4 regions of the Ruminococcus sp. AF20-12LB genome follow, and region 1 is predicted to be linked to each of the others. Evidence: riboswitches for the same ligand, from Rfam matches in the RefSeq annotation. Region 1 holds a riboswitch; each other region holds the start of a gene.
The links. Region 1 has a riboswitch for cobalamin ahead of DWX61_RS02410 (cysteine-rich small domain-containing protein). Riboswitches for the same ligand answer to the same signal wherever they lie in the genome.
Positions count from the first base shown of each region.

Region 2: it holds a riboswitch for cobalamin, as region 1 does, so the genes downstream of both, nikB (nickel ABC transporter permease) here and DWX61_RS02410 (cysteine-rich small domain-containing protein) in region 1, are expected to answer to the same signal.
Region 3: it holds a riboswitch for cobalamin, as region 1 does, so the genes downstream of both, DWX61_RS16680 (ABC transporter permease) here and DWX61_RS02410 (cysteine-rich small domain-containing protein) in region 1, are expected to answer to the same signal.
Region 4: it holds a riboswitch for cobalamin, as region 1 does, so the genes downstream of both, DWX61_RS01605 (ABC transporter substrate-binding protein) here and DWX61_RS02410 (cysteine-rich small domain-containing protein) in region 1, are expected to answer to the same signal.

Region 1 is NZ_QUGH01000001.1:534,036-539,074, reverse strand. It holds gene DWX61_RS02420 (glycyl radical protein) at 1-1,570, opposite strand, end outside; gene DWX61_RS02415 (phosphatase) at 1,925-2,641, shown strand; gene DWX61_RS02410 (cysteine-rich small domain-containing protein) at 2,750-3,037, opposite strand; cobalamin riboswitch at 3,305-3,474, opposite strand; gene DWX61_RS02405 (C40 family peptidase) at 3,706-5,039, opposite strand, start outside.
Region 2 is NZ_QUGH01000002.1:336,497-341,535, reverse strand. It holds gene nikC (nickel transporter permease) at 1-269, opposite strand, end outside; gene nikB (nickel ABC transporter permease) at 270-1,208, opposite strand; cobalamin riboswitch at 1,390-1,578, opposite strand; gene DWX61_RS04275 (M14 family metallopeptidase) at 1,863-2,822, opposite strand; gene hisIE (bifunctional phosphoribosyl-AMP cyclohydrolase/phosphoribosyl-ATP diphosphatase HisIE) at 2,994-3,572, opposite strand; partial or broken gene DWX61_RS19670 (HisA/HisF-related TIM barrel protein) at 3,900-4,274, opposite strand; gene hisB (imidazoleglycerol-phosphate dehydratase HisB) at 4,293-4,880, opposite strand; gene hisD (histidinol dehydrogenase) at 4,880-5,039, opposite strand, start outside.
Region 3 is NZ_QUGH01000017.1:35,207-40,245, forward strand. It holds gene DWX61_RS16670 (ABC transporter ATP-binding protein) at 1-349, opposite strand, end outside; gene nikC (nickel transporter permease) at 330-1,193, opposite strand; gene DWX61_RS16680 (ABC transporter permease) at 1,209-2,138, opposite strand; cobalamin riboswitch at 2,275-2,448, opposite strand; gene DWX61_RS16685 (MATE family efflux transporter) at 2,599-3,957, opposite strand; gene DWX61_RS16690 (ABC-2 transporter permease) at 4,112-4,786, opposite strand; gene DWX61_RS16695 (ABC transporter ATP-binding protein) at 4,783-5,039, opposite strand, start outside.
Region 4 is NZ_QUGH01000001.1:358,896-363,934, reverse strand. It holds gene DWX61_RS01610 (FecCD family ABC transporter permease) at 1-998, opposite strand, end outside; gene DWX61_RS01605 (ABC transporter substrate-binding protein) at 1,013-2,107, opposite strand; cobalamin riboswitch at 2,214-2,503, opposite strand; gene pcrA (DNA helicase PcrA) at 2,605-4,848, opposite strand; gene DWX61_RS01595 (DUF1836 domain-containing protein) at 4,993-5,039, shown strand, end outside.

The sequences.
Region 1 (5,039 bases):
GCGGACATCTCTCCGCATGTGCCACATCAATGGCATTATCAGCATTTACAAGCAGGGAAATGAAATATTCCATCTGTTTCTTATATGCATCATAGAACTCATCGAAGCTCTTCATCTCTGTGACATCGCCGGTCTGGACACTGATCTGTACCCCTTTGTCCATACCATTGGAGAAAACCATCTCCAGCGGACGACACATGTTAAAGAATGCAGCGTCATGCCAGCCCTCTGTCTTACCTGCCTTCTGCGGTTCTACACAACCGATGATGTTATATTCTCTGGCATCTGCAAGAGAAAGGCCACGGTTCTGCAGTGCAGGAATGATAACCTCATCATTGTAATAAGCCGGGAGTCCGATTCCTGTTCTTGTAAGCTCTGCAGCCTTGATCAGGAATTCATGCGGAGATCCGTTCCATACTCTTACAGAAAGAGACGGTGCCGGAAGATGCACATGCATAGACGCCTGGATGCACATAAAGGAGAGATCATTGGTCACATCCTCGCCATCCTTGTTCTGACCACCTGCGATCAAGTTCTGGAAAAGGCTGTAGCCTGCAAAACCCTCTGCAGATGCAGCATCACGACATTTATTCAGGTCGTTTAATTTTACCCATATACAGTCCATCAGTTCCTGGGCAAATTCTCTGGTAAGATTGCCTGCTTCCATATCACTCTTGTAATACGGATACATATACTGGTCAAAACGTCCCGGAGAAATAGAATGTCCGCTGCTTTCCATCTGGATCAGCTGCTGTACAAACCAGAAGGACTGGCACGCCTCATAGAAGTTACGGGCGCCCTTTGCCGGTACGTGTGTACAATTGGATGCGATCTGAAGGAGTTCCTGTTTTCTGGTCGGATCCTGACACTGATATGCCATCTGTTCTGCGAGCTCGGCATAGCGATGTGCATAGTCAATAACTGCCTGACAGCTCATGATAACTGCTTCCAGGAAACGGGATTTCTTTGCGTAATCACCATCTCCTACATTACACTCATCCAGTTCCTTCTGAGCTTTGGCAATGATTCCTTCATAACCGATTGCCAGAACTTCTTCATATTTAACGGTTACGTGTCCTACACCATTGTAGAAATAGTTTCCGGGTGTAAAAATATTGTGGTCAATGGCAAGAATCGCTTCCGGTGCCATGTAGGAGGTTGCAAGCTCACTGGTAGTCTTACCTTTCCAGTATTTATGTACCTCACGGAGCTCCGCCTTGGTTTCCTCCGCAATATAAAATGGATCGGCTGTTCTGGTAGCCACTGTATCCAGCTCATCCTCCAGCCACTGGAAAGAATACTCCGGAAACGTCTGACATCCTCTCGGCGCCAAAGTGCTGCTTCCGACGATCAGCTCCTCATCACGGATGATGATTGGAATGTTGTGCAGGATGTGGGCAAATGCCTTGGCCCTGCGGGTGATGATCGGCTCGTCTTCTGTTGCTTTGTAAGACTCTGTGATCAGTTTTGCTCTGGCAGATTCGATCACCGGCATCTTTGCATAAAGATTATCTACAAGATGTGTGATCCTGTCTGTTTTCGGAACATCTGCTATATGAAATTTCTCCATGATTCTCCTTTCTCATAACCGGTTGTTTCTGGTGATCTGTCTGCCTCTGCGCTTCCAGAACCGCTCCTGTCCGGCTATGTGCTCATGTAGTTTTATTATACCTTACCCCTACTTCGATGTCAACGAAATCCAACATGTGTTTCTAGCTGTTTTTGTGGTTTTTATTGGTTGCACCCTGTTGATTTTATTTGTTTTTTGTATTTTTATGTTTTTCTCTATTGACTTTGCTTTTCTGCTCTGCCATACTTGGATTTATATAGAAATTCCTTTGTTTTTCAAAAAAAATTTATGTAAAGCGGACATTCGCATTCCGCTCTGTTACATGTTCTCAAACAGTAAAAGAGGTGTATTTTTATGTATCTTTCTGATATGCATACCCACTCCATCGCCAGTGGTCACGGCACGGAATGTACCATCACCAACATGGCACGTGCAGCTGCTGAGAAAGGTCTCCGGCTTCTCGGGATCACTGATCACGGTCCCGGCACTCTTGCAGCCGGAACTTCCTCCTATTTCCGCAGCCTTACCTATTCTCCTAAAAAACATTTCGGTGTGGAATTACTCTACGGAATTGAACTGAATATCCTTGACCGCAGCGGAACGGTAGATTTAGACCAGGAATTATTATGTAAACTTGATTACGCCATTGCCAGCATGCATGCCTGGAATTACCGCTGCGGTACCAGAGCCGAAAACACAGAAGCTTTTATCAATGTAATGAAAAACCCCTGTGTGAAGATCCTCGGACATAGTGATAACACTCATTACCCGGTTAATTATGATGCGCTTGCAAGGGCTGCCAGGGAAACCGGCACGATCTTTGAGATCAACGAAGCTTCTCTTGCACCTTATGGCTATCGTGGCGACACAAGAGAAAACTGTTTCGAGATCCTTCGATGCTGCCGCAAATATGATCTGCCGCTGCTTCTTTCCAGTGACAGCCATGGCCCGGAGCATATCGGAGATTTTACCTATGCTGCTGAGTTTGTTCATCAGGCCATGTTTCCAGAACAGCTGATCCTCAACAACCAGCTTCCCAGACTCAAGGTTTTTCTCCAAACCAGAGAATGATCTTCTGTATTTTTTCCGACAGATAACAGCTATTGTCCACCCCAAAACAAAACAGGCCAGTTCAAACACAGGAATATACATTTTCCTGTATCTGAACTGACCTGTTTTTTATTTTTCCCGCTGCTTCCGTACAATTTCCGCAAGCTCGCTATATTTACCTGTAACATATCCGAAGTTCTCTCTTCTGTGAGGAAGCTTGCATTCGGTGCAGTCTTTGATGCCGCTTTCCGTAAAGCGAAAATTACCACCACATTTATCTCCCAGTGCATATAAAGGACAATAGCAGAACAGACAGTTGAAGTTCTCCGGATCTGCTCCTTTATGGCATGGAAAGTACTCACAATTTTTGTGGCTGAAGTAAGAGTATTCTTTGCCTTCCCAGTATGGCTTCTCCATGGCTCTTTTCTCCTCTCCTGACATAACCACGCATAAATTTTCCTATAAAAAAAGAGGTAGCGATGCCACCCCGGGGTAGAAATATAATCCGTTCATGAGTGCGCGGAGGGAACGAATGTATCCGGAGTAGTATCGCCTGCCATTTAATCATGTATAATTCATATGAACAGGCGCATTCCATAAAAAAATGCCTACTCTCGTAAAAAAGTAGACAACGTCCCAGGGGTGCGGAGTCCCTGAAATGGTTGTTACACTTTACACGGAAGTTTAACCTCGCCATAACAAGCAGGTTTCCTGGCTCCGGGATCATGGCTCCTCTCTCCTTCTCATACATACGTACAATGGACTATGAGATTTGCTCCTCCGTTACAGTGACCGGATCGCTCAGGTTTCACACCTGATTCCCTTTTCTGCGGACCTCTGATAATCAATACATAACTGTCAGCCATCCTCAGCACTTGCTATGTTCAATATGGAATTATACTGACATCATAATAACATCCTGTTAATTATATGTCAATACTATTTTCAATATTTATATATTTATGAGCATATTTTGTTGCTGTTTACTCCGTTCCATGGGTTTTCAGTGTTTTTTACGACATAAAAAACAGCCCGACAAACTGCTGTCGGGCTGCTGTGTTTTTATTTTCTGTTGTACGTTCTTATTATACAAGACGTCTTACAGATACAATTGTTCTGTATGTAGCATCATTGCTGATCTTGATCCCGTCCTGAGAGTTCGATGCATGAACGATCTGGCCATTACCCATGTAAATAGCCACGTGTCCGCCATAGCAGATCAAATCTCCCGGCTGTGCATCTGCGTAGGATACTTCTGTACCTGCATTCTGCTGCTCATAGGATGTTCTCGGAAGGCTGACTCCGAAGTTCGCATAGACACTCTGTACAAATCCGGAGCAGTCTGCACCATTGGTAAGGCTTGTTCCGCCCCATACGTAAGGATTTCCTACAAACTGTGTGGCATAATTCACAACAGAAGATCCTGAACCGCTGCTGTAAGAAGAACTGTCACTGTCTGAGGATGTGTCCTCTGCACTTTCTTCGGATGCATCTGTGCTGTTATCGTAATCTGCGTCTGCATTATCCTCTGTATTCTCAGTATCCCCGGACGCATCATCATTTTCACCATTGTCTGCATCTTCATCCACATGCTCGGTGTCATCCTCTGCAGTATCCTCATCTGTATTCTCGATCACGTTGCCGTCCTCATCGTACTGTACATCTTCGCTCTCGTCCGCCTCATCCTGCTGTGCTTCCTGCTCTGCCTGGCGTCTTGCTTCCTCTTCTGCCTCAGCCTGTGCTCTCGCTGCTGCTTCAGCCTCGGCCTGACGTCTTGCCTCTTCCTCTGCTGCAATACGCTCAGCCTCTAATCTCTGAAGCTCTGCAGTCTGCTCTGCAAGAAGGTTTGCATAATCTGTAGCCTGCTGCTGTGCGTAGGCGATCTCATTATCATAATCTGCGGATGTGGCACGCTTCTCATCCAGCTGTGCCTGCAGGTTCTGGGACTCTGCTTCATATTCCTGCTTCATCCCCTCCAGCTCTGCCTTCTCCTGTGTGTACTGTGCTTCCAGGTTTGCCACCTGCTGGATCGTATTGGAATATTTTTCAAGGCTCTTACGGTCCTGCTCATAAGTCTTCTGTGTGTACTCTGCTCTTGTAAGAAGGTCAGACAGGTTCTCTGCATTCAGCATCATCTGGAACCATGCATCGTCTCCACCCTTCTCATAGAGATACTGGATACGTTTCTTCATTGCCTCATACTGTTTCTGCTTGGCATTTTTGGCCTTCTCAAGGTTGGTCTGTGTAGATGCAATGTCGGCTTCCTTATTGGAGATATCTCCTTCCAGTGTCTGGATCGAAACCATCACGTTTACAAGATTGGCATCAAGAGTTGAAATCTCGCCTTCAATCTGTGACTTCTGTGAGGAAAGCTCATCCAATCTGGAATAAGTCGCATTCAGCTGTTCATTGGTCGCAT
Region 2 (5,039 bases), on a different contig from region 1:
ACAAAAATCACCGCAACCAGACATAATGTCATGATCAGGGAAGTTCTTGTTCCGAAAATAACACGGGAAAGAAGATCTCGTCCAAGTTTATCCGTTCCGAACGGATGAGCGGAACTCGGCTCCTGCAGTGATTCAGTCATAACTGCATTCAGCGGATCATATGGCGCAAGCTGCGGTGCGAAGATCGCAACGCCAATTACCACCAGGCCCAGAATGAAGAAAAGAGTGAACTGTTTATTTTCTTTAAATACTCGTAATACCTTTTTCAATTATCTATCCTCCTTAAGTCTTGGATCGAGATAAGTGTAGGACAGATCCACAAGCAGGTTGATGCACATGTACAGGATCGCGATCCAGAGTACATAGCCCTGTACAAGAGGATAGTCACGACAGGAAATTGCCTTTACTGCCATATTTCCCATACCAGGCCAGTTGTAAATGATCTCTACAACTGCGGTACCTCCAAGGAGGCTTCCAAGGGAAAGACCCAGCAGTGTTACCAGCGGAAGCATTACATTAGGAAGAACGTGTTTCCAAAGGATCACGCTTTCTTTGATTCCACGCATTCTTGCACCGGTCACATAATCCTGGTGAAGCTCCTCCAGCACCGCACTTCTTACCTGGCGGGTATATTTCGCAGACATGGCAAGTGCAAGAGTCAGTGCCGGAAGGATCATAGACTTGAAATCCGTACTTCCTCCTGCTACATTGATCCAGCGAAGCTGAACACCAAAGATACTGAGAAGGATCAGGCCCAGCCAGAAGCTTGGAACAGATACTCCCACAAAGGTAATTCCTCTCACAAAATAATCCGGGAATTTGTTCTGATATACAGCGGCCAGGATTCCAAGCGGTATGGAAATAATGACCATCATCAAAAGTGCCAGCAAAGACATCCTCAGCGTCGGCCAGAAACAAGATACCAGTTTATCCGTTACCGGCATTTTGAAAGAATAGGACTGTCCCATATCTCCTGTAACAACACCCTTCAGCCAGGAACCATACTGCACGAGAAAGGGCTGATCAAGGCCAAGCTCATGTCTTGTCTGTTCCAGAAGCTCCGGTGTCGGAAGATTACCACATTCTGTCAGCATGATCTCCGCAGGATCACCAGGTGACAGGTAGGTCAGTCCAAATGTGAAAAAGCTGATTCCAAATAATACAATGATGATCTGGAGAAATCTTTTTCCTATTTGTTTCTTTGTCACGTTTTACTCCTTTCCTCATTTGATGCGATTTTAACATTGCCGTTTTAATTGAGTTAGATAAAAAAACTACTGGATTCTTATTATGCAGAACATGCATGGAATTTTAGAAATTTGCACGAAAAAAGCCCGCGATGAAATACGGGCACATAAAAAAATATGCTTCCTATCTTCCGTAAGAATCATTTTAAAACAATTGCAAGCAGGTCTCCTGACTTAGGATCCTTACCCTCAGGCACCTTCCCGGTCTATTTCTCACGCACTCGACCAGTGGTATTTTGTCTGAGGATTCCCCCTTACAGTGACGGGATCGTACCGGATTTACACCGGTTTCCCTATTAATCCTCTCGGAACTTACAACGGCTGATGTGAAAATCAGCAAATGCTGTTAAATTACCTAAATATTATACGATAAAACTATAGTTTATGTCTATGGAAAAATGTTATATTTTTTGAAAACTCATAAATTTTGTTAAAGATGCTTGAATTGTATATATCCCCCATTGGGGATTTGACAATTAAATTTATTTGATCTGCTAAAAAAACACGGATTTTACCTCGCTGTTTTTACAAATAGAATAGCAAATGGTAAAACCCGGTTTTCTTACTGTTTCAATATGATTTCAGACAGAAGCGTTCTGAAAAGTCTGTTTACTATCAGGTCAGAGTATCTGTGATCGCCGCATATGCGATCATCGGTCCGTCTTCAATGATATTCAGGCTGGCTGTCTGATAAAGTACGACTCCGTTTTCAGTTGCAATAGACGTGTAAAGTAAATTTCCATAGTAATCTCTCAATTCACCCAGTTCTTCTCCCTTAAAGAAGTACTCTCCAGGCTTCTTGGATGGATACCAGCATCCGGTATACGGCGCATATTCATAGACTACATTTTCAAGAAGCATCTGACGGTAATGCTTCAGACCATGACACGTCTTTCCCTGGAGATGAAAAACAAGGTGACGGACGTCTCTTTTATCCTGTTCTACTTCCTCCCAGGTCCAGTAGCTGTGTCCGCCTCTTTCGATAAGAATACTTGGAATTCCAAGAGAAGAAGCATAATTATAGGCGCCACCTGTGGCGGTTGTGGAACGGACTACATATTTTACGCCGATATGCCGTGCCATATGCAATGACTTCTCTGCTGTTTTTTCATCTACAACCCCTACATAATAAACATAGGGATGAAGTTGTTCGAACCCATCTCCGCTGTGCAGGTCGATATAATAATCTGCTATAGAAAAAAGTTTCGTCACTATAGTATAGGCAATACGATCTGCAGCTGTTCCCTCAGGATCTCCGGGGAAAACGCGGTTCAGGTTCTTGCCATCCTCATAGACCAGACTCATGGTGCGATGCTCAAAGCCGCTGACGTTGACCAGTGGAACGATGATCACATTTCCCTTCAGTTCTTCCGGCTGAAATTCTTTTGCAAGTTCCATTGCTGCCTGGATTCCCACATACTCCGCACTGTGTATTCCTGCCGTGATCAGGACCGTCGGTCCGTCTTCCACTCCGCATATCACAGTTGCCGGCATTGCCATGCCATTTCCTGAGATCTTAATTTTTCCCTGTGCCTTCTCTCCTTTTTCAATCACCCAGTCATCAATTTTGATCATTGATTGTTTCCCTTTTCCTTTTTTATATTTCCGCACTTTTGACGATAAGTATATCATGCCTAACCGAAATTGTATATATTCTTTTTAGGATTCCGGGAATACAGAAAAAAACTTCCGTAACCGTTTTTCTGACCCGGTGTACAGAAGCTTTTTTCCTGAATGATATATGATTTATCTTTTCGCCAGTTCCCTGGTGATTTCCTCCCAGCTGACTCCTTTTTCCACCATGAGTACCATCATATGATAAAGAAAATCTGAAATTTCGTATTTAATCTCTTCTTTATCCGGATTTTTGGCTGCAATGACGATCTCTGTGCATTCTTCACCGACTTTTTTCAAAATCTTGTCGATTCCTTTATCAAAAAGATAATTAGTATAGGAACCTTCCTTTGGATGTTCTTTTCGGTCAGTGATCACATCATACACATTCTGGAACACGTGAAGTGGGTTGGTATCATCGTACTCTTTTTTCATCAGCGGTTTGAAGAAACAGGTACGGTTTCCTGTATGGCAGGCTGCGCCCACCTGCTCCACTTTGGCAAGGATCGTATCATTATCACAGTCAATGGTAAGAGACTTTACATACTGTACGTGTCCGGATGTCAGACCTTTGGTCCAGAGCTCATTCCGGCTGCGACTCCAGTATGTCATTTTTCCAAGCTTCAATGTTGTGTTAAAAGCAAGCTCATTCATATAGGCCAGCATCAGTACTTCATCCGTCCGGTAATCCTGGACAATAACCGGAACCATTCCGTCACTGTTTAATTTAAAGTCCGACCATGCAATATTACTTTTATATGTGTTTACCGGAATTCCGGCTTCTTCGCAGGTTTCCTTAAATGTATGCAGATCATTTTCAAGACTGCTTACATAAGCACCGCAAAGTCCGGACACAGCTGGTTCTCCTAAAAGCTCCAGAACGTTCTCAGATCTGTTTTCATCGGTATGAAGAACAATGGAAATCTGAGAAATCTCTGCAATTTCATTTTCGACAGTGTCCAAAGCCAGAACAGTGTCTGCATATGTTTCGATCAGATCCTGATTTTCTGTGAATTCTCCCAGATCAGAGATGCTGATCATCATACGCTCTTTTCCAAAGCGCCGGGATACTTCTTCCAGAAGCTTGATATTATTCTCTTTCGAAAAATTCAGTACAACTTTAGCACATCCCGCATAGATCAGCTTTTTTACATCTTCCATACGTTTGATATTTCCCGCTGCGATCACCGGGATCTCAGATACCTGACAGATATCACGGATTTTTCCGATCGCACGGTCATGCTCTGCATCTGCGGAAGAAAAGTCAAATACCAGAAGCTCATCTGCCCCATTGTCACCGTAAAATTTTGCAAGTGTTTCTACATTTCCGTCTCCGAAAAGATTTCTCTGTCCAAATCCTGTTACCGCCTTTTCTGAATGAAGATAAAGGCATGGGATCAACTGTTTGTTCATAAGTGGTCTCCTTCTGTATCAGAGGCTTCCCTTGGTAGAAAGCACGTCTGTGATCCGGGAATCGTACTGTGTTGCTGCATCAAGGGCTTTCGCAAAGCTTTTAAACATGGCCTCTGCCACATGATGGCTGTTTCCTCCGGAAAGAACCTTGATGTGAAGATTCATTGCTGCGGAATAGGATACTGCATAAAAGAATTCCTTTACCATCTCTGTAGCCATATCTCCTATTTTTTCCGTAGAAAACTCTGCATCCCATCCAAGATAAGGTCTTCCGGAAAGATCTACTGCGCAGAGCACAAGCACTTCATCCATAGGAAGGATACAGCTGCCGTAACGTTTGATCCCTTTTTTGTCGCCAACTGCCTCACGGATAGCGTTTCCAAGGACGATCCCTGTATCTTCAATGGTGTGATGATCATCTACATTCAGATCACCGTGGACTCTCAGCGTAAGATCATACAGTCCATGGCGCGTAAAACCGTCCAGCATATGGTCAAAAAAGCCAATGCCTGTATCAATATCGGAACTTCCTGTTCCATCAATATTCAGCTGCAGACGTATCTGCGTTTCTTTTGTGTTTCTTTCGATCAGTGCTTCTCTTGCCATTATTCGTTCTCCTTGTCCTCTTCCTCAAAACGGACTGCAATGGAATTTGCGTGTGCAGTCAGCTGTTCCGATGTGGCAAACTGGATAATGTCCTTGTGGATCTTTCGGAGTGCTTCCCTGGAATAATATACAATACTGGATTTCTTGATAAAATCATCT
Region 3 (5,039 bases), on a different contig from region 1:
GCAGTTGTTCAACTGTAAAAAGCGGGTCAAGAGCAGCGGTCGGATCCTGAAAGATCATTCCGATCCTGTCTCCGTATAACTGTCGTTTTTCTTTTCCTGATAACTTCAGAAGACTCTTTTCGTTCAGTGTCACATCTCCGGATATCACCTTTCCATTTCCTGCAAGCAGATTCATGATCGTCAGAGAGGTAACTGACTTGCCGCTTCCGCTTTCTCCCACCAGAGCATGGATCCTTCCGCGCTTTACTTCCAGGCTAACATCTTTTACTGCATGAACCATTCCGTGAGAGGTCTGAAACTCCACATGTAATCTTTTTACCTTTAGAACATCATTTTTGGGCTGTTCCATTTTGTATTCCCTCCCCCAGATAATTAAATGCCAGAACAATGATCATGATCAGTATACCCGGATAAAACATCAGTCTTGGATAAGTCTGGATATAACTTTTACTGTCACTAAGCATGATCCCCCATTCCGGTGTCGGTGCCTGCACACCAAGGCCGATAAAGGAAAAACCGGCAATTGACAGAATGATCGAACCGATTTCCATTGTTGCCAGTGCGATCACAGATGGCAGGATATTTCTCAATACATGCCTGAATATGATCCTTGCGTGGCCGCAGCCTCCGGCTTTTAGTGCGGTCATATAATTTTTATTTTTTTCCTGAAGTGTCAATGCACGGGCAAGCCTTGCATATTCTGCCCAGGATACGACCGATAAGGACAGGATCAGATGAGCGCCGCTGGCTCCTACGGTTCCTGCAATGGCAAGTGCCACAATAAAGACCGGCATAGCCATAAATACATCAATGATCCTCATAATTATCGAATCGATTTTTCCACCTACGTATCCGGCAAACAGTCCGATCGGCACCCCGACACATACGGTGATCAGAAGCACCGTAAAGCTATAGCTCAGTGAATACCGGCTGCCCCAGAGAAGTCTTGATAAAATACATCGTCCCAGCTGATCAGTACCTAAAGGATATGCCGCCGACGGATTCTTTAATTTTATCGAAACATCCACAAGCAGTGGATCATGCGGCGCCAGTACAGGTGCAAAAATAGCTGCCAATACAAAAATTATGACCACCATCAATCCTATTTTTGTTTTTGGTGACCGGAATACCTGTTTCCAGTACAGATTCTGGATCATGCTTTTTTCTGTTTTCTGCTTTCTTCTGCTTCCCATTCTATGATCTCTCCTTTACTTTAACTGGATTCGCCGGTCAATCGCAGAATAGGCGATATCCACAAGAAAATTTAATACTACAATGCCAACAGCCAGAATAAAGATAAAACATTGCAGCACCGGAGTGTCTTTTGAGATCACGGATTTCAATGCCAGATTTCCGATTCCCTGAATTGAAAAAATACTTTCTATCACAGCTGAGCCACAGAAAAAACCGATCACAATTGATACCAGACGTGTCAGCACAGGAATCAGAATATTTTTCAGACCATGACGCAAAATTACATTTACAGATGACAATCCCTTGGCTCTGCTGGCACGTATGTAATCCTGCTTCAGCACCTGTATCATATTGGTACGGATCAATCTCGTCATAATTCCAAAGAAACTGATATCCATGGCAAATGCCGCAAGAATCGGGATGCCTCCGGCATCTCCTCCGATCACGGAAATCACTTTTAGCTTTACTCCAAATATATATAGCAGCATCAGACCGATCCAGAAAGACGGCATAGATACACTGAGGGACGACAAAATGCGAATGACTTTATCCAGAACTCTGTTTTCATAAATTGCCGACAAAATTCCGAGAGGGACTGATACGATCATCAACAATAAAAACGAAGTAACTGCCAGTTTAAATGTCTGTGGAAAATATCTTTTTAATTCCTCAAAAGCCGGTTTTCTGGTAGAATATGATTTTCCAAAATCGCCATGAAGTGCCTGATCCAGCCATTTCCCGTATTGTACCAGCACCGGCTGATCCAGTCCTTCCTCATGCCGTACTTCTTCTATCTGCTCCGGTGACGGGTGCTCGTATTTTTTCTCCGCCAGAACTCTGGCCGCATCACCTGCCGATATAAAACTCAGCATAAAAATAATAAATGTAACCGCCAGAACTACCGGAATCATAAATATAAAACGCTTTGCAATTACTTTTCCCATTTTCATTTCTCCTCATTTTTCATCTGTTTATTCGGTTAAAATAAAAAAGGCTGATATGATCCAGCATCATATCAGCACAAAAAACAAACCTCCACCTCAGGCAGAGCTTATTCCTTCTGTATCCCATCCGAATCAGAATTCTTCTGTCAAAAAGGCAAGTCTCCTGACTCCAGTTCTTCCTACTTACCATCTTCCCGGATCTCTCCAGTGATATTTTGGTTTTCGTCCCTGTCACAGTAGCGGTGGCTGTTCTGGCATTTCACCAGATTCCTTATTAAGTACTTTGTACACCCTTCTGACTATTCAATTTTCATAGTTGCAACGAATAAGTATTATAATATCATACTTTTCTTTTTATATAAATAGTTTTTCTGTCAAATATGAAATATCTGAACATTTCATATTAAAACCCGGATATTTTCCGCCTATATATCATTATAGATTCCTCAAGTAAATGACATTATGTATGAACAGTGACTTCTTTATATTTCCGTATAATGATCATATAACTTACGAATAATAAAACAGCTGCGCTGCTCCATGCACAGATCTCTGCATAGTATATTCCATCTTCGCCGATCATTTTTGGCAGCAGCAGCGCAACACTGACACGCATTATAAATTCTGCAATGCCGCTGGCAAGCGGAATCAAAGTATTACCCAGGCCCTGGATAGCGGAACGATACACATACAGCAGATACAGCACCCACAAAAAAACAGCCATAATAAACAAATACTTATATGCTATATCCAATACCTGTCGGGTCTGATCCGGTTCACCGGATACAAACAGGGACAGTACATTACGTCCAAACAACACCATCATACCGGAAATGAAAGCCGAAGTGAGCACTGCCATATAAGTGCCGCTGCGCACACCTTTTCGAATCCTCTGATATTTCTTTGCACCAAGATTCTGGCCTACATAGGTTGTAATAGCATATCCATATGAAACGGCAGCCATCTCCAAAACCCCATACAGCTTGTTCGATGCCGTAAATCCCGCCACAAACAGAAAACCAAATCCATTGATCACATACTGTACCACAAGTCCTCCCACGGAGATGATCACATTCTGTATCGCAAGAGGAACTCCCAGTTCCAAAAGCCGCAGGCTCATAGAGGGCTGCCTGTAAAAGTCCTTCTTTTCCAGGCGGATATCCGGGATTTTACGTAATACGATCAAACAGTACAAGGCTGAAAATCCCTGTGCGATAACGGTTGCCACTGCTGCTCCGGCTATACCCCAGCCAAAAACCGCCACAAATAACAGATCCAGTCCCACATTGATCACTGCTGCCACTGTCATTGCGATCAACGGAGATCTGCTGTTTCCAAGTGCCCGAAGGATCGCTGCAAATATATTATAAGCAGCTATGATCGGGATTCCTGCAAAGATCAGCCGCAAATATAGCATTGTCAGATCAATGACATTATCCGGTGTCTGTAAAAATAAAAGAACATGATAAACTGTACCTTCACTTACTGCGAGTACGACCACAGACAGTAATGCTGTCATGATATAGCTTTTCGCCACTGCGCATTTCAGATTTTCTTTTTCCCTTGCTCCATAATATTGAGATACAAGAATAGAAAAACCCTGTGTGATACCTGTCATGATCCCCAACACCAGCCATACCAGCCAATCTCCGGCACCTACTGCCGCCAGTGCTTCAACTCCTACCACTTGTCCGACGATCATGGTGTCTGCCATTGTATAAAACTGCTGAAAAATATTTCCAAGCATCATTGGTATGGCAAAAGTTATGATCAGTTTTCCGGGGGATCCGGCAGTCATATCTTTTTCATTGGTTCCCATAAGAATCTCCTTTTCTTTTCATCCTTATCCGCTATTTTACAAGGGACTCTTACGAAACACAATCCTATTTTTTCACAAAGTTTTATAATATTTTTGGTAGCTATTACATCCATATAATCATTATTTTTAATGGAGCATTTTTACCACGCTTATCTTAAAACTCTTTCTTCTTCATAGCACTCATACTATACTTATACGAAGCAAACCATATAAGCAGACTTAGCACAATGAGGGCAATCCCGATTTCAAAATCCCCTATCCCCCCTATCATATGCAGAATACTTTCTTTTAATCCCAAGTTAGTCTTCACAAAAGATCTAATTGTATAACAAATCGCAAAAATAATTAAAATTGCGATTGGCAGCACAATTCGCCCTTTCTCTCCTTCAAACCTTATCCTGATCGCGATCATGATTCCCGCAATTGCCTGAAACACAAAAAATGTGATCAACTCCATTGCCAGCATTTCCAGATCAAACACCTCTTCAGGATTTATGAGTACCATAATTCCTGCACAGATCATTCCAATGCACCATCCACATGCTGTCATGATAAAGGAAAAAATATATTTTTCTCTGACATATATTTTTTTATTTACGGGTAAAGAAAATAAATATGTGTAGCCATGGCCATTTTCATCATAACTGATCGTATTACCTGAATATATTGCCAGAACAGATGGGATATACATTGCAATGAAAGCAGCTGCCGTTTTTCCTGTAAGTATAAAAAACAATGCTACAAACACTAACACCAAAAAAAGATTACCACCCTGTCGAAAAAACAATCGAAAATCCTTTTCCAAAAGCCCTCTGATTCCTTTCATCATCTTTCGCCCCCTGTCAACATCAGGATCACCTGATCGAGTGATCCGCTCTCTACTACGATTTCCGGATAATTTTCTATATAATACTGCTTCTCGTTCGTCAGACAGGCAACTCCAAAAAACTCTTTTTTCTCTTTCAAAAGATACCTTTTATCCACTGCCTGATATTGTTCCTCACTGACCTTCAACACTGCATATTTTTCAAGAATCGTATCCATCGCTTCATGAAATATGATCTTTCCTTTATGTATCACAT
Region 4 (5,039 bases), 180 kb from region 1:
GGCATCTCGGAATTTTTAAGGATCACACGACATGCCACATCGCACCAGATCAGAAACGATGCACCAAGAAGCGCACTTAAGGGGAGCAGTTTTCTGTGATCTGTTCCAAAAAGGATCCGGACCACATGAGGAATCACCAGTCCCACAAATCCGATCACACCGGCACAGTACACGGCAAATCCGATCATAACAGAAGCAACGATCAGATAAAAAGTCCGCAGTCTGTGCAAATCTGTTCCAAGGGTAATGGATACGTCATCTCCCAGAAGCATCAGATTCAGGTTCCGGTACTGCGTCCAGAAAACAGCCACGCACACCAGCGTGACCGGAAGCATTACACCCACTCTGGTCCAGCTTGCTCCGGCAAGACTTCCCATGCTCCACTTCATAACTTCTGTTGCCGCATTTTTGTCATTGGTAATATAAATGACAAAATTGGAAAAAGCAGAACAGACTGCGCTGACCGCCATTCCCGCAAGGATCAGTTTTGCGGAAGTTGCCTTTCCACCCATGTTTGCAATGGCCATCACCGCAAAAGAAGTGATCATCGCGCCAATGAAAGCAGTGATTCCCACAGAGTTTCCGCCAAGAAAGCTTCCGATTCCAAGCATGATGGCCAGTGTGGCACCCAGAGATGCACCAGATGAGATACCCAGCACATACGGGTCTGCCAGCGGGTTCTGCACGATAGCCTGCATCACCACGCCGCACACGGAAAGAGCCATTCCAACTGCCAGAGCCAGAAGGACTCTGGGCAGCCGGATCAGCCACACAACATCATGAACTGCGCCTTCCGCATAGGCGGACAGACTTTTTATATGAAACAATTTATAAGCGATAACGCTGTATACATCCTTCAGTGACAGATCCGCATTTCCAAAAGTGATGGCTGCAAGTATGGAAAAAATAAGGAATCCTGCAAGTCCGATGAGAACTGCCACATACATGGATGTTCTGAGCACCTTATCTTTTTTTCTTTGTGAAGCTGTTTCTTTCACTGCATTTTCTCCGATCAGTCAAGATTTACGTCCGGATATAATCCCTTTGCAAAAGTTTCGATTCCGTCCTGGGTACGTGTTGCACTTGCATACATCTCACTGAGCATGATCGGGTAAACACGTCCGTTCTTTACTGCGTCAAGGCTCTTCAGGGACTCATCATCCTGGATCACTGCAAGCTGGCTGTTCTTAACAGTTTCCGGATCATCTCCTGCATATGGCATGTAAACCACAAAGATCACGTCAGGGTTGGCTGCGATGATATCCTCTTTTCCAACGGTGGAAGCATCCGGGTTTGCAAGAGTTGCGCCTAACTGTGTTACCATATCTCCGCCAAGGCTCTTTACGCCATAGTTTGTGATGTCATCTCCAAGAGGCTCCAATACCATTACGCTTGGTTTGTCTTTTACATCTGCAGTTGCAGTAAGAGTTTTGTCGATCACTGCTTTTGCATCATCAACGATAGCCTGCGCTTTGTCCTGTACATCGAAGATCTTTCCGATATTTAAGATATCTGTGAATTCATTTTCCAGTGTTCTGTCGCCGTCCGGACGAGTATTGGTGTTGTAGTAGGTGTTGCAGCCTTTGTCGATCCAGTCTGTTACATTTCCCAGATTCTTATCAGAGAAAAGAGAGCTCCAGGATAAGATCATGTCCGGCTCCAGCATTGTTACTGTTTCAAGGGATGGGGTAAATTCGTCAAGATAATTTGTTTTTGAGAATGCTTCTTTGAGATCTTCCGGAACTTCATTATCAAGACCTGCGGTAGCTACCAGGTGGTCTTCCAGACCAAGTGCGAGCATAGTCTCAATGCTTCCCTGATATACAGCAAGGACTTTTTCCGGTGCTTTTTCATAAGTGGTTTCGATTTCGTTTCCATCGTAATCATAGGTTGTGATGGTCAGAGGATATTCTGTCTTGGTTGCCTCTGCGGAAGAATCTTCGGTGTCTGCAGACTCTGTACTGTCTTCTGCTGCCGGCTGGTTGTCTTCCTTGATGGTCTCGGAGTCTGCTCTCTCTGCGGCATAAACAGCCGGAGCTGCAGATACGGTCATTGCCGCTGCCATTACCATTGCCATGATTCTTGTGGATACATACTTGTTTTTCATTTCATTTCCTCTCTTTTCGCCTGTTTTATCTCCTGTTGCCTATGGGTAACCGAAAAGATGGGGCTTCATAAAATCTGCACGGAACACTTTGTACGGAAGCTCCCACTTACATACTGTCAAGCAGGTTTCCTGACTTACAGACTCAGAAAAAACTCCGCAAAATAAAAACTGATACACCATTCATCTTTTAGCCGATCATGAATGATGTATCAGAATTTTCTCCAGAATCTCTCTGACATCGGGATTTCGCCTTCTCACATGAGTTTCTGCAATGGCATGTGAAATCCCTTCTTCTGTATACAGTGGCCGCAACCGCTCAGGCTTTTTACCCGATTCCCTCTCACAGTATCCGGCAGCATATGTGCCGGTGATACTGTTCACTTCACAGTAATTCAATTACGCTGATACTGATTCTAACATACCGGTTTTCCAATTACAACCTTGAGGCCGGATTTTTACAGTTTTTTGCAGAAATAGTCTGCCCGGAGAGATCCCTCTCAGATCTTTTTCAGCTTGGCAAAACCGGCGAACATTTTTTTCACGCCGACTTTGTCAAAGTCTACCGTCACTTCGTAGTCTCTGCCGCCGTCTGCGATATTTTTTACGATACCGACTCCGAATTTCACATGACGGACCGTGTCTCCCTCACCATAGTCCAGGCTGTCCGCCTTCTTCACTGTGAAATCTTTTTTCTGCAGGGTGCTCTTTGCCTGGAAATTCATTTTCATCTGGGCATAGGCGCTTTTCGGAGATACGATATCATCTACCTTGGGCTTTTTTTCCTGAATGGTATGTCCAAGATCTACCAGCTCCCGTGGAACCTCCCTTACAAAACGTGACACACGGTTATACTGAGTCTCCCCACGGATCATCCGCTGTTTTGCACAGGTTAAGGTCAGCTCTTTCATGGCACGGGTGATTCCCACATAACAGAGCCTTCGCTCCTCCTCTATATCCGACGGATCACCGGACCAGATGGAAGCATATCCCGGAAAAACACCGTCCTCCATTCCTACGATAAATACATTGGGGAACTCCAGTCCCTTGGCACTGTGAAGGGTCATCAGCAGCACATAATCCTGATCCGGATCAACAGAATCGATATCTGCCACCAGTGCAATCTCCTCCAGAAATGCAGAAAGTGTTGCCGGCTGTCCGGCCTCCTCCATGGCTTCCTGGAAGGATTCTGTCTTGGAGATCAGCTCATCGATATTTTCGATCCTCGCCTGGGCCTCCTCCGTTTTCTCTGCCTCCAGCTCCTTCACATAACCGGTAAGCTCAATAACCTCTTCCAGGGTTTCACGGACTGTATAGGCCTCTGCCTTACTTTTCAGTCCCTGGATAAAGGATACAAAATCATTGATCTTTCCTGCTGCCCTGCCAATGGACGGTACTTCCTCCACCACGCGGAGAGCATCGTAAAAGCTCAGGTTCATCATATCCGCATAGTCCTGGACCCGGCCGATGCTGGTGAGTCCGATTCCTCTTTTTGGCACATTTAAGATCCTGCGCACGGCCAGATCATCACTGGCATTGTCAATGGTCTTCAGATAGCTTAACAGATCCTTGATCTCTTTGCGGGCATAAAAGTTCACGCCGCCGACAATCTTATAAGGAACATTTGCCAGAAGGAATTTCTCCTCAAAGAGACGGGACTGGGCATTGGTCCGATAAAGTACTGCACAATCCTTGTACTGGAATTTCCCGTTGCGGCGCCCCTGGATGATTTCTCCTGCAACATACTCCGCTTCCTCAAATCCGTTGTTGAACTGACGGAAATGTACTTTATCTCCCTCTTCGTTCTCTGTCCAGAGGCGTTTTTCCTTACGCTCTGTGTTGTTGACGATCACCTCATTGGCTGCATTGAGGATATTCTGGGTAGAACGGTAATTCTGTTCCAGGCGCACCACCTTAGCCTCAGGAAAAACCTTCTCAAATCCTAAGATATTCCCGATATTTGCTCCACGAAAACGATAGATGGACTGGTCATCATCACCAACCACACAGAGATTCTTGTATTTCTCAGCAAGAAGACTTACAAATTTAAACTGGGCAGTATTGGTATCCTGATACTCATCCACCATAATATATTTGAAACGTTCCTGATAATAGTCCAGGATATCCGGATTATGCTGAAAAAGCTCCACAGTCTTCACGATCAGGTCATCAAAATCCAGCGCATTGTTTCCCCGGAGGATAGACTGATATTCCTTATACATACCGGCAATCTTCCGTGCATCCGGATCGCCGCCCGCATTCAGCTCCATCTCTTCCGGTGTGATCAGTTCATCCTTGGCATGGGAAATATCAGCAAGAACAGCGCGTTCCTTGTAAATCTTGGTATTGATATCAAACTTCCGGAAGATTTCCTTCATGACTGTTTTCTGGTCGTCGGCATCATAAATGGTAAAATTACTGTTGAAACCCAGCACCTCAATATGTCTGCGCAGGATCCTCACGCAGGCGGAATGGAAGGTGGAGACCCATACGCTCTCCGCACCCATTCCCGCAATTTTATTCACACGTTCCCGCATCTCACTGGCAGCCTTGTTGGTAAAGGTGATCGCCAGGATATTCCATGGGTTTACACCCTTTTCTTCCATTAAATAGGCAATCCTGTGGGTCAGCACTCTTGTTTTTCCGGAACCGGCTCCTGCAAGGATCAGAAGCGGTCCCTCTGTATGTACGGCAGCTTCCCGCTGCATAGGATTCAATGTGTCCAAAGCATCATGTATACTCATTTTGATCTCCATTTCTTTTTCCATATGAACAGTATCTTTATATACTATCATGACTTTACTTTCCGGTAAACCCACCTCTCTGAAAAAAGTTTCTTTACAAGTAGTATTTAAAACTATATAATAAGGAGCAGAGGTGATAATGCGATGACAGAAAACGAAAAAGAAATGATGAACAGCATTTTTGCAAAAAT